One region of the Plantibacter sp. M259 genome, then DNA from elsewhere that is predicted to be linked to it. Evidence: predicted binding sites of a transcription regulator. Region 1 holds the regulator's gene; each other region holds the start of a gene.
The links. Region 1 encodes HrcA, which represses chaperone genes, less so after heat shock. Its sites were predicted from a motif close to TTNGCACTCGNNNNNNNCGAGTGCNAA; they were not measured.

Region 2: groL (chaperonin GroEL) is a predicted target of HrcA. The motif match lies at 1,730-1,756, and genes of this name have one in related genera.
Region 3: groES (co-chaperone GroES) is a predicted target of HrcA. The motif match lies at 2,517-2,543, and genes of this name have one in related genera.

The regions. Positions count from the first base shown of each region.
Region 1 is NZ_CP040750.1:3,809,227-3,813,719, reverse strand. It holds gene FGL15_RS17845 (16S rRNA (uracil(1498)-N(3))-methyltransferase) at 1-683, opposite strand, end outside; gene dnaJ (molecular chaperone DnaJ) at 685-1,806, opposite strand; gene hrcA (heat-inducible transcriptional repressor HrcA) at 1,860-2,882, opposite strand; gene FGL15_RS21115 (DUF4870 domain-containing protein) at 3,099-3,656, shown strand; partial or broken gene hemW (radical SAM family heme chaperone HemW) at 3,723-4,493, opposite strand, start outside.
Region 2 is NZ_CP040750.1:3,212,773-3,217,265, forward strand. It holds gene FGL15_RS15045 (DUF3263 domain-containing protein) at 206-508, shown strand; gene FGL15_RS21080 (hypothetical protein) at 530-814, shown strand; gene FGL15_RS21560 (LytR C-terminal domain-containing protein) at 859-1,101, shown strand; gene FGL15_RS15055 (cold-shock protein) at 1,386-1,589, shown strand; gene groL (chaperonin GroEL) at 1,794-3,413, shown strand; gene FGL15_RS15065 (hypothetical protein) at 3,592-4,493, shown strand, end outside.
Region 3 is NZ_CP040750.1:3,094,685-3,099,177, reverse strand. It holds gene FGL15_RS14510 (ABC transporter substrate-binding protein) at 1-430, opposite strand, end outside; gene rarD (EamA family transporter RarD) at 947-1,942, opposite strand; gene groES (co-chaperone GroES) at 2,144-2,440, opposite strand; gene FGL15_RS14495 (class I SAM-dependent methyltransferase) at 2,599-3,804, shown strand; gene FGL15_RS14490 (DUF4190 domain-containing protein) at 3,844-4,493, opposite strand, start outside.

The DNA.
Region 1 (4,493 bases):
GAGGTGCGCAGGACTCCGGAGCCGATCCGGACCTCGATCGCGCCGGCCGCTTCGAGCCGCTCGCGCTCTGCCGGCGAGATGCCGCCCTCCGGACCGACGACGAGCACGAGTTCCTCGGCGAGCAGGGCCGACGGGTCGAGCTCCGAGAGCGCGAGTGCCGCACTGGGTTCGAGCACGAGGACGGTCCGGCCTGCGACGATCGACGCGAGTCCGCGGGTGTCGACGACCTCGGCCACCTCGGGCACCCGGGCACGGATCGACTGCTTCGACGCCTCGCGCACGATGAGCTGCCAGCGCGCACGGCCCTTGACCGCTTTGTCGCCCTGCCATCTCGAGATGCTGCGCTCGGCACCCCACGGGACGATCCGGTCGACACCCAGCTCGGTCGCCGCCTGGATGGCGAGTTCGTCGCGATCACCCTTGGCCAGCGCCTGCACGAGGACGAGCCTGGGACGGTTCTCGGGATGCACCACGACGGATTCGACGCGGATCTCCAACTCGCCCGGCTCGCTCCGCACGACCGGTCCGGTCGCGATCAGGCCACGACCGTTGCCGATCGACGTCGTCTCGCCGACCCGCAGCCGACTCACGGCGACGGCGTGCTTCGCCTCGGGCCCGCGGAGGGTCACCGAGTCGCCGACACCGGTCGATTCGAGATCCTCACGGAGGTACAGCGAACTCATCTCAACCGACGCCGTGGAAGCGGTCGCGGATCTTCGCGAACAGGCCCTGCTGGAACTGCGCGAGCGCCGGAGCACCCTGACGTCGTCCCGAAGCGAAGCTCTTGATCAGTTCGCGTTCGCGGTGGTCGAGCTTCGTCGGGGTGACGACCTGGACGCCGATCTTGAGGTCGCCCCGGCTGTTCCCGCGGAGGCGGGTGACGCCGCGGTCCTTGACCGTGATGACCTCCGAGCTCTGCACGCCCGGCCGCAGCTCGACCTCGACGTCGCCGTCGAGCGCATGGACGGTGACCTGGCGGCCGAGGATGGCGTCGGTCATCGGGACTTCGAGCGTGCACAGCAGGTCGTCGCCGTCGCGGCTGAAGACGTCGTGGTGCTTGACCTTCATCTCGAGGTAGAGGTCGCCGTTCGGGCCGCCGGCCGGGCCGACCTCGCCGCTCCCCGGCATCTGCAGACGCAGACCGGTGTCGACACCGGCCGGGATGTCGACCGAGACGGTGCGGCGAGCACGGAGCCGACCCTGACCCTGGCAGGTGACGCACGGGGTCGCGATGATCGTGCCGTAGCCGCGGCAGGTGCCGCAGGGCGCCGAGGTCATGACGTTGCCGAGCAGCGAGCGGACGGCCCGCTGGATGGAGCCGGTGCCGTGACAGATGTCGCAGGTCACCGGTGAGGTGCCGGGCTGGCAGCAGGAGCCGTTGCAGGTGCTGCAGAGCACGGCGGTGTCGACCTCGAGGTCGCGGTGGGTGCCGAAGATGACCTCGTCGAGGTCGAGCTCGACGCGCAACAGGGCGTCCTCGCCGCGTGCGCGGCGGGACTTGGGTCCGCGCTGCTGGCCGCCCCCGCCGAAGAAGGTGTCGAAGATGTCGCCGAAGCCGCCGAACCCGGCGTCGCCGCCACCGAACCCACCCGCCTGCGGACCGAGGTCGTACTGCTGGCGCTGCTTGGGGTCGCTCAGCACGTCGTAGGCGTGCGTGACCTCCTTGAAGCGTTCCGAGGCGTCGGAACCCGGGTTCACGTCGGGGTGCAGTTCGCGTGCGAGGCGGCGGTACGCCTTCTTGATCTCTTCGGGCGTCGCCTCCTTGGCGACACCGAGTGCTGCGTAGTGGTCGGGGTAGTCAGCCACTGAGGCCTTTCGTTCGAGGTGCGGAAGGTGTTGGGGGACGCGACGAGGATGCGTCACTCGGCGTCGAGGATGCGCGAGAGGTACCTGGCGACGGCGCGGACCGCAGCCATATTGCTCGCGTAGTCCATTCTCGTGGGGCCGAGGACGCCGAGCCGGGCGATTTCGCCACCAGAGGAACGGTAGTTCCCGGCGAGGACACTCGTGGTCTCGAGGCCGAACGACGCGTTCTCCCGCCCGATGCTGGCGACCACGCTGTCGCGCTCGGACTCCATCTCGCCGAAGAGCCGGAGCAGCACGACCTGCTGTTCGATGGCGTCCAGGACCGGATAGATGCTGCCGGGGAAGTCGTCCTCGGTGCGGGCGAGGTTGGCGGCGCCGGCCATGACGAGGCGGTCCTGCCGCTGCGCCGAGAGCTGCTCGCGCACCGCGTCGACGATGCGGACGGCCGCCGCGCGGTCGAGGTCGGCGATGTCGGCGGGGACGTCGCCGATCGCATCGTGGGCGTCGAGGAGTGGACGGCCCGCGACCGCCTCGTTGCACAGCGAGCGGAGCCGCGAGATGAGGTCATCCTCGACCGGGCTCTCCGTCTCGATGAGCCGCTGCTCGACGCGACCGTTGTCGAGGATGATGACCGCGAGCACACGGTTCGGGGTGACGCTCACCAACTCGAGATGCCGGACGCGTGCCCGAGAGAACATCGGGTACTGGACGAGCGCGACCTGGTTCGTCAACTGTGAGAGCAGCCGCACCGTGCGGTGCAGAACCTCGTCGAGGTCGCCTGACGCACCCAGGAAGGTCTCGATCGCCGTCCGTTGGGCGTTGTTCAGCGGACGGCGGTCGGCCAGGTGGTCGACGAACATCCGGTAGCCCTTGTCGGTCGGCACCCGGCCGGAAGAGGTGTGGGGAGCGGCGATGAGCTCTTCGTCCTCGAGCTGGGCCATGTCGTTGCGGATGGTGGCTGCGGAGACGCCGAACGAGTGGCGGTCGACGATCGTCTTGGACCCGACGGGCTCCCGAGAGGCGACGTAGTCCTGCACGATGACGCGGAGCACTTCGAGACCGCGATCCGACACCATCTCGATCTCCTCCCGTCATCCATCTCGGAGCGCCGACCATCAGCACTCGAAGACCCTGACTGCCAATCATATCGTGGCCTCCGCGCAGCCGTCCCTTGCGCGGCCCCGTGCCCCAGGAATACCGTTGGCCGCAGGCGTGGGTCCCTGATGAGCGACACCTGGTGCGATACGCTCAGCTGGACCAATTGAATATCACTCTCCGTGAAAGGTGCGAAGATGTCCGATCCGAACGCTCAGCCGCCCGTCGACCCAGCGAAGGGCGGGTCGGTTCCGCCTGCCGGAGACGGCGCGACGCCCCCTCCCGCAGCTCCGCAGCAGCCGCCCGCAGGCGCCTACCCGCCCCCGCCCGCCGGTGGCTACGCGCCGCCGCCGCCCGCTGCCGGCTCCTACCCGCCGCCGCCCGCAGGCGCCCCGCAGTACCAGCAGCCGTACGCCGCGGCTCAGCCCATGAGCCCGTCGGACGAGAAGCTCTGGTCGACGCTCATCCACATCGGTGGGATCTTCTTCGGATTCATCCCGCCGCTGATCGGCTACCTGGTCCTCAAGGACCGCGGCCCGTTCATCAAGGCGCACACGCTCACCGCGCTGAACTTCCAGCTGACGATGCTGATCGCGCTCGTGGTCGGCTCGATCCTGACGATCGTCGTCGTGGGTCTGTTCATCATCATCGCTGTCTACGTCGTCGTGATCGTGTTCAGCATCATCGCCGCGATCAAGGCGAACAAGGGCGAGCTGTACAGCTACCCGCTCACGATCCAGTTCATCAAGGCCTGATCCGTCGAGTACGACCACAGCCCCGTCCGGTCCGCCGGGCGGGGCTGTTGCGTGTCTCCGGCAGGGTCAGTCGCCGACCAGACGGCGGACGACCGCGTCGGCGAGGAGCCGTCCGCGGCGCGTGAGCTCCAGCCGTCCGAGTAGGGCCTGCCGTGCGTCGACCAGTTCCTCGGCGATGAGCCCGGCGACCGCCGTGCGAGCCTCAGGTGCGAGCGTGCGGATCGGGATGCCGTCCCGGGTGCGGGTGAGCAGCAGGATGCGTTCGAGCTCCCGGGTCTCGTCGTCCAGGGTCTCCCGGCCGGCGGCCGGGGACTCCCCCGCCGCGATCCGCTGGGCGTACGCAGCCGGGTGCTTGACGTTCCACCAGCGCACCCCTCCGACGTGACTGTGCGAACCCGGGCCGACACCCCACCAGTCCTCGCCGGTCCAGTAGGAGAGGTTGTGCCGGGAGCGGTGCGTGTCGTCCGTCGCCCAGTTGCTGACCTCGTACCAGCCGTAGCCGGCCTCGGTGAGGAGATCGTCGGCGAGCTCGTACATGTCGGCCTGCAGGTCCTCGTCGGGGGTCCCCACCACGCCCGAGCGGATCTGGCGCGCGAGTTTCGTTCCGGGTTCGACGATGAGCGAATAAGCCGACACGTGGTCCGGAGCGCAAGCGATCGCCGTCTCGAGTGAGACGCGCCAGTCGGCCAGGGTCTCCCCCGGCGTCCCGTAGATGAGGTCCAGGCTGACGCCGAGGCCGGCCTCGCGAGCCCACTGCACGACGAGCGGCACCCGAGCCGGATCGTGCGTGCGCTCGAGGGTGGCGAGCACGCTCGGCACCGCGGACTGCATCCCGAA
Region 2 (4,493 bases), 600 kb from region 1:
GTCATCCTACGTGCGGGGCTGCCTCGTGCATGCGGCTCCCGACGTATTCCATAACACTGCACCGAGCCTGATCCTTCCCGGTGAACGTCGGCCCTCGCCGGGGTGGATGCGGCTCGGCGGCCATCGGCTGAATAGACTTGGACGGCGGCGGACCGGAGCATGACTCCACGGTCGCCGCATCGGCACCGATCGGCAGGAGATGAGCATGCAGCCAGCGTCGCGCACGCCTGCCGATGACGACGCGTCGACGCCGACGGGAGGCCTCGACCAGCGCGAGCTCGAGATCCTCGAGTTCGAGTCCCACTGGATGCAGCACGTCGGGGCCAAGGAGGCCGCCATCCGCGACCGCTTCGCCCTGTCCCCGGCCCGGTACTATCAACTGCTCGGCGCGCTCATCGACTCGCCGTCCGCCCTCGCCCACGACCCCATGCTGATCAAGCGGCTGCAGCGCACCCGCGACGCCCGACTCTCGGCGCGAGGAGCCTCGGCTCCCCGCACCGACGGCTGAGCAGCTCTCGGAGACCACACCATGGCTGAATCCTTCCCGCCCGACCGCTTCGACGAGGTCCCCGACCTCAAGCGCGTCGGCGCGCACCGTGCCCCTGCTCCCAAGGGACGCGGCTGGATCGCCTTCCTCGTCGCCGTCGTCGCCACGCTCGTCCTCGTGGGGGTCGGCACCTTCGCCCTCTTCGGGCTGAACGACCGGATCGACTTCTTCGGCGGCTCGCAGAGCCCGAGCGCCACGCCAACGCCGACCCCCACCCCGACCGAGGTGGCCCCGTCGTCGACCCCGCGGCCAGCATCCTCGTCCTGAACGGCACACCCACCGCCGGCCTGGCCGCATCGGCGGCGGCGGCGATCACGGCCGCCGGCTTCACGCAGCAGATCCCGACGAGCGACGCCAGCACGGAGGATGTCACGGCGAGCGGCGTCTACTACCAGGATCCGTCGCAGGAGGGCGTCGCCCGCGCCATCGCGAACGCGCTCGGCGGCATCCCGATCCAGATCACGGACACGTACGCGATCCCCGTCGAGGAGGGCGAGGCACCGGTCCTCCGCATCGTCGTCGTGGTCGGCGCGGACTACCAGCCAGCCGCCTGAGCGCGGCTGGAGCAGGTCGATCGGGCAGGTCGCCGGCACGCCGTGTTTCCGGAGTGTTTCCTCCGTGTTGAGTTGTCGTATCGTTCCGCCCCGTTTGTCGATTTCGGGGTGAATCCGCGCGGTGCTCCGGATTAGTATCTGGAACTGGCCGCTCATCCCGTCCCGTCTCGACTCGCCCCGGGTCCGCTTCGGCGCAGGGTGGTCACCGGGGTCCCGATCCCGGATGGCAGGTCCGGGTTCGGCAACAGTCGATGCCTGCGAGCACGCAGCAATGGGAGTATGAAATGGCGAACGGAACCGTCAAGTGGTTCAACGCTGAGAAGGGCTTCGGCTTCATCACGGTCGACGACGGCGGACAGGATGTCTTCGTCCACTACTCGGCGATCGACATGAGCGGCTACAAGTCCTTGGAAGAGGGCCAGGCGGTCGTCTTCGAGGTCGGCACTGGAGCAAAGGGGCCTCAGGCCGAGGGTGTGCGCCTGGCGTAGCCGCTGATCAGGTACGCGATTCCTGCGACGCCGTCCACTTCGGTGGGCGGCGTCGTTCGTCGTTCCGGGGCTGTTCCCGGGAGTTCGCTCAGGGCTCCGGTGCTCACTTGCACTCCCACCCCCTGAGTGCCAGAATCGACTTAGCACTCGTACTCATTGAGTGCTAACAACGTTCATGACGTCCGGGAGGGACGAAAAACACACATGGCTAAGATCATTGCTTTCGACGAGGAGGCCCGTCGCGGCCTCGAGCGTGGACTGAACATTCTTGCTGACACGGTCAAGGTCACCCTTGGGCCGCGCGGTCGCAACGTTGTCCTCGAGAAGAAGTGGGGCGCCCCCACGATCACCAACGACGGCGTGTCCATCGCCAAGGAGATCGAACTCGACGACCCGTACGAGAAGATCGGCGCGGAGCTCGTCAAGGAGGTCGCCAAGAAGACCGACGACGTCGCCGGCGACGGCACCACCACGGCGACCGTGCTGGCACAGGCGCTCGTTCGCGAGGGCCTCCGCAACGTCGCCGCAGGCGCCGACCCCATCAGCCTCAAGCGCGGCATCGAGAAGGCCGTCGAGGCCGTCACGGTCGAGCTCATCGCCAACGCCAAGGAGGTGGAGACCAAGGAGGAGATCGCTGCGACCGCTTCCATCTCCGCCGGCGACACCACCATCGGCGAGATCATCGCCGAGGCGATCGACAAGGTCGGCAAGGAGGGTGTCGTCACCGTCGAGGAGTCGAACACCTTCGGCACCGAGCTCGAGCTCACCGAGGGCATGCGCTTCGACAAGGGCTACCTGTCGCAGTACTTCGTGACCGACCCCGACCGCCAGGAAGCGGTGTTCGAGGACCCTTACATCCTCATCGCCAACCAGAAGATCTCCGCGATCAAGGACCTCCTGCCGATCGTCGACCAGGTCATCCAGTCGGGCAAGCAGCTCCTCATCATCGCTGAGGACGTCGACGGCGAAGCTCTCGCGACGCTCGTCGTCAACAAGATCCGTGGCATCTTCAAGTCCGTCGCCGTCAAGGCTCCGGGCTTCGGGGACCGCCGCAAGGCTCAGCTGCAGGACATCGCCATCCTCACCGGTGGCCAGGTCATCTCCGAGGAGGTCGGCCTCAAGCTCGAGACCGTCACCCTCGACCTGCTCGGCCGTGCACGCAAGGTCGTCATCACCAAGGATGAGACCACCATCGTCGAGGGTGCCGGCGACGCCGACGCCATCGCCGGTCGTGTCTCGCAGATCCGCAAGGAGATCGACAACACCGACAGCGACTACGACCGCGAGAAGCTCCAGGAGCGTCTCGCCAAGCTCGCGGGCGGTGTGGCGGTCATCAAGGCCGGTGCAGCGACCGAGGTCGAGCTCAAGGAGCGCAAGCACCGCATCGAGGACGCTGTTCGCAACGCGAAGGCTGCCGTCGAAGAGGGCATCGTCGCCGGTGGTGGCGTCGCCCTGATCCAGGCCGGCAAGACCGCGTTCGAGAAGCTCGAGCTCGTCGGCGACGAGGCGACCGGTGCGAACATCGTCAAGGTCGCCATCGACGCTCCGCTCAAGCAGATCGCGCTCAACGCGGGCCTCGAGCCTGGCGTCGTCGCCGACAAGGTCCGCAACCTGCCCGTCGGACACGGCCTCAACGCCGCGACCGGTGAGTACGTCGACATGCTTGCTGCCGGCATCAACGACCCGGTGAAGGTCACGCGCTCCGCGCTGCTCAACGCAGCGTCGATCGCCGGTCTGTTCCTCACCACCGAGGCCGTCGTCGCCGACAAGCCGGAGAAGAACCCGGCTCCGGCCGGCGACCCGACCGGAGGCATGGACTTCTAAGTCCGACAGCAACACCTGCGCAGGGCGTCTCCTTCGGGAGGCGCCCTGCGTCGTTTCCACCAGACGCATCGGGGAGGACCCTCGACTGTATGCCTGTTTCCGCATGGGTCCGACAGTCGTTGTAGAGACGTGATCGGAACGGCATATCGACGCGCGTGCCAGTTTCTATGATCGAGCTATGAGACGTATCGGGGGAGCGGCGATCGCCGCCGTATTGATTCTGGGGCTGAGCGCGTGCGCGCCGAGCGAAGCGGTTCCGACCGCATCACCGACGGTGTCGTCGTCGCCGAAGCCCTCGGCGACGGCGAAACCCACTGCGCCGGTGAGCTCCTACGGATTCGGGTGCGAGAACCTCGTCCCCCAGGACGTGGTGGCGACGGCGCTCGCCCCCACAGCGGCCCTGGAGCCCGCCTTCGCCGACTCGTCCAGTGCGAACCCGACGCTGTGGGCGGCGACCTCGCTCGGGGGCATGCATTGCACGTGGAGCAATGGTGAGCCGAGAGACCTGGCGGAGGGTGGGACGCCGGTCGGCACGGAACGGTGGGCCGAGCTGACCATCCTGCCCGGGTCGCACGCCGACTGGGACTTCTACTACGAGCGCTGGGCGAACGGCGACTCAGGGCCGTGGCCGGACTCCACGAAGCTGTCCTGCTTCACCCAGAACGGAGCTGTGCCCGGCGTCTGCAGCATCAACTTCCTGGTCGGTGACAGCTGGGTCGACCTGATCATGTACGGCCCGGCCGACGACGCCGCAGCGTCGGACGAGGACGCCGTCGCCGCGGTCACACCCTTCATCGAGGCGATCCGCTCGGCGCTCGAACCGGTCGGGACGGCGCCACGGTACGCCTGGGGCGGGACGACACCGGGGGCGAACGCGCTGCCGACGGAGTGCGAGGCGTTCGTGCCTGCGGCGGCGATGAGTGAGGCCTTCGGCCAGGAGCTCACCTACAACTCTGCACCGAAGAAGCGACTGTGGAACCGAGGCGTCGCCGCCGACGACTTCGGAGCGCCGGACTGCATCTTCTCCCTCCCCGACAGTGACTCGTCGCGAGGCATCCTGCAAGCGCTCCCGGGCGGACG
Region 3 (4,493 bases), 710 kb from region 1:
CGACGAAGTAGAGCTTGTCCGACGGGAAGCCGGCGAGACCGGGGACGATCGTCTTGGTCTCCTCGAACGCGATGATCGCGATCGCGTCGGGGTTCTCCGCCTTGACCGCGCTGATCTGCGCGTCGAACGAGGTGTCACCGGTGTTGTACGACTGCTCGGCGACCACTTCACCGCCGGCGCTCTCGAACGCCTCCTTGGTGAACTTCGCGAGGCCGGTGCCGTACGAGTCGTTCAGGTAGATGATGCCGAGGGTGGCGTTGCCGTCCTCCGCGATCAGGTTCCCGAGGACCTCGCCCTGCAGCACGTCGGACGGCGCCGTCCGCCAGTAGAGACCGTTGTCGTCCCACGTCGTGAAGTCCGCGGAGGTGTTCGCCGGGGAGAACTGGATGACGCCTGCGCCGGTGACTTCGTCGATGAAGAGCTTCGACACACCCGAGGACGCTGCACCGATGATGGCTGTGACACCCTCGGAGAGCAGACGGGGACCTCGGTCGCGTACGCCTTGTTGTCGGAGTCACCCGAGTCGCCGAGCGTCAGGTCGATCTTGATGCCGAGGTCGGCGTCGTTGACCTCCTTGACCGCGAGACCGACACCGGCCTCCTCGGGCGGGCCGAGGAACGCGAGGTTACCGGTCTGCGGCAACGCCGTGCCGAGCTTCAGGGTCAGGTCGCCAGCAGGCTTGCTGCTGCTGCCGCTGTCGCCGCTACCACTCGAGGCGCAACCGCTCAGAACCAGCGCGCTGGCTCCGATCAGTGCGATACCACCGAGAACGATGGAACGTGGGCGGGAGCGAGCGGCCGTGGCCTTCGAAAAGACGCTCATGGTACTCCTTGCTTGTCAGAAGAGTGGCAGCTCCAGGGGCTGCCGTTGAGTCAAGTTATCCGCTGCACGTGCGCTGGACAATGTCGTTGACGTTACAAGCGTGTAACACGACCAAATCGTTACCTCAGGAGGGCTTGTTTCGCGCTTTTCCTGCAGTGGTCGCGCGATCAGCGCTGGAATCCGCTGTTCCGACCCTCGTCGAGCGGCGCCGTTCGGCCCCGGCGGCCCGACGACCCCGGGTCGAGGCGACAAGCATGTCGACGGTGAGGATAGCGAGCGCCAGCCACACGAGACCGAAGCCCAACCAGCGCTCAGGCGGCATCGCCTCGTGCAGGACCGCGACACCGACGACGAACTGGATGATCGGTGCGAAGTACTGGATGAAACCCATCCAGGTGAGCGGGAGGCGGCGGGCCGCCGCCGCGAACAGCAGGAGTGGGACAGCGGTGATGACGCCGGCGCCGACGAGCAGCAGGGCGTGCCCGACGCCCGCGGTGCCGATCGTCAGCCCACCGGTCACGCCGACCGCGATGAGCTGGGCGATCGCGACCGGCATCAGCCACACGGTCTCGAGCGTCAACCCGGACACGGCGTCGACCGAGCCGCCCACCAGTTTCTTGATGTACCCGTAGAGGCCGAACGAGAAGGCAAGGATGAGGGCGATCCAGGGGACGCTGCCGTGCCCGATCGCGAGGACCAGGACCGCGATCACGCTCACGACCACCGCGGCCCACTGGGCTGGACGCAACCGCTCGCGGAGGAAGAAGACGCCGAGGAAGACGGTCACGATCGGGTTGATGAAGTACCCGAGCGACGCCTCGACCACTTGGCCGTTGAGCGCACCGTAGACGTACGTCTGCCAGTTGACGTAGATGAGCGCTCCGGCGAGACCCATCGTCAGGACGATGCGGCGCTGGCGGAGGATGCCGAACAGTCGACGCCAGGAACGGGTCGCCAGGATGAGGACGGCGCAGAAGACGAGGGAGAAGAGGATCCGCCACGCCACCACTTCGAAGGCCCCGGCCGGCGCGAGGGCGATGAAGTAGAGCGGGAGCGCTCCCCAGAGGCAGTAGGCGGCGACCGCCGAGAGCAACCCAGACCGGCTCCCCTGCTGGGGCACGGCGACGCTCGCACGTCGATCCCCTCCCCCGTCGACGGTGACGGGGTGGATGTCGACGTCGGCTGGATCGCTGGGGTTCTGCACTGGTCCAGGCTAGACCCGCGACTCCCCGCGACACCCTCCGGAAACGGACACAGCCCGAACGGCGAATGCCATTCGGGCTGTTGAGCGGCCTGGGCCGCCGGATCCGTGCGCTGGTGACTAGCGGACGACGACTGCGAGGACGTCGCGCGCGGACAGGACGAGGTAGTCCTCACCGGCGTACTTGACCTCGGTGCCACCGTACTTGGAGTAGATCACCTTGTCGCCGACGGCGACGTCGAGCGGGACGCGGTTGCCGTTGTCGTCGATGCGACCGGGTCCGACCGCCACGACCTCGCCCTCCTGGGGCTTCTCCTTGGCGGTGTCGGGGATGACCAGACCGGAAGCGGTGGTCTGCTCTGCCTCGACCTGCTTGATGACGATGCGATCCTCGAGCGGCTTGATGGAGACCGACACGGTTGACCTCTTTCTTGAAACGAAGACGTGGTTAGCACTCACACTGCGAGAGTGCTGATTCCAGTGTAGGCATCTTCTGGCACTCATGCAATGCGAGTGCCAATCAACGACTGCTAGCGTTGCCGGATGCATCCTGCTCCGCCCGAGGCCCGCTGACCATGGACCGTTCGGAACTCGTCGAACTCCTCACGGCCGACGGCCTCAAGCTCCTCGACTCCCTCCCGCCCTATCCGACGAAGGACGAAGCCGTCCGCCTGGTCGGGCGCCTGCGCAAGGAGGGCCACTCCCCCGAGCTGGTCGCGGCGGTCCTCACGCAGTCACGGCTCAGGCAGAAGGCCGTCGGGAAGTTCGGACCGTTCGCCGGCCGCATGCTGTTCACCGAGGCCGGGCTCGAACAAGCCACGCGCCTTCCCGTCGCCGCATTGCACGCCGGGCGGTTCGCCCGGGCCGACCTCACGCGGATCGCCGACCTCGGCAGCGGCATCGGCGCCGACTCGATGGCCATGGCCTCGCTCGACCTGGAGGTCACGGCGGTCGACATCGACGAGGTCACCGCGGCCATCGCCAGCTACAACCTCGCTCCGTTCCCCACGGCGACCGTACGGAACGCCGCCGCCGAGGACGTCGCCCTGGACGACTTCGACGCGGTCTGGTTCGATCCCGCGCGGCGCACCGCAGGACACGCCGACACCGCGCGGCTGTCGAGTGCCGCCGACTACACCCCGTCCCTCGACCTGGTCTTCGGTGCAGCGGCCCGCCTTCCCACAGGCGTCAAGCTCGGGCCCGGATTCGACCGCTCCCTCATCCCCGACGACGCCGAGGCGCAGTGGGTGTCGGTCGACGGACAGCTCGTCGAGATGGCGCTCTGGTTCGGCCCGCTGGCCCGTCCGGACGTCCGACGGTCCGCGCTCCTCCTCGCGGACGGCGTGCACCACGAGTTGCACGCCGAGGCCGACGCCGACGACGCCCCCGTGCGGGAGCTCGGCGACTACGTGCACGAACCCGACGGATCCGTGATCCGGGCCCGACTCATCGGAGACCTCGCCATCCGGTTGGAGGCCGGCATGCTCGGCCAGGGCATCGCCTACCTGACCTCCGACACGGCGACGAGCTCGCCGTTCGCCACGACCTTCCGGGTGCTCGAACGGCTGCCGATGGACGAGAAGGTCCTCAAGCGCACGATGCGTGATCGCGGGATCGGCGTCCTCGAGATCAAGAAACGCGGCGTCGACGTCGACCCCGCGGCGTTCCGGAAGCGCCTCGCGCTGAAGGGCGACGGCTCGGCCACGATCATCCTCACGAGGATCGCCGGCAAACACAGTGCGCTGCTCGTCGAACGGGTGACGCCGGCCACCGACGCCTGACCCGACGGCGTCCGCCGCGCCGCAGCGCCCCGAGGAGGATCAGGTCGAGACGTAGCCGATGATCACGACGACGCTGTAGACGAGCCAGCCGACCGAGCAGGCGAGGCCGACGAACCCGGTCACGAGGCCGGTGAGGGCGCGACCTCGGCCCTGCGGCTCGCGACGCCTGGCTCCGAACCCGAGCACGATCGCGGCGATCGACAGAGGGAAGCCCCAACCGACAAAGACCGACACGACGAGCCCGACGACACCGGTGATGAGCGACCAGGTGCTCCGCGAGGTCCCGGTCGAAGCGGCAGGGGTCTGCGTCTGCGACTGCTGGTATGCGGCGTAGCCTCCCTGGCTCGGTGCCTGGTAGACCGCCGTCGGCACCGTCTGGAGATAGGTCGCGTGATCGCCCTGCCAACCCGCCGGAGGCGCCGAGGGGGACGCCCCCTGCTGGGCAGGGCGCGTCGGCGGTGTGACGGGCGCGCCGGCGCCGCGCTGCCAGTCCGTGGGCGGCGGGGATGCCTGACCCTGAGGCTGGTACGGCTGCTGGCCCTGGGGCTGAGGCTGATACGGCTGCTGCTGACCCTGCGGCCCGACGCCGGCCTGCTGGGAGGGCTGTGGCGGCTGGTACGGCGACCAGGGCTGCTGGGGCTGGTGCGGAGGCTGCTGCCCCCACGGCTGCTGGGGCTGGTGCGGAGGCT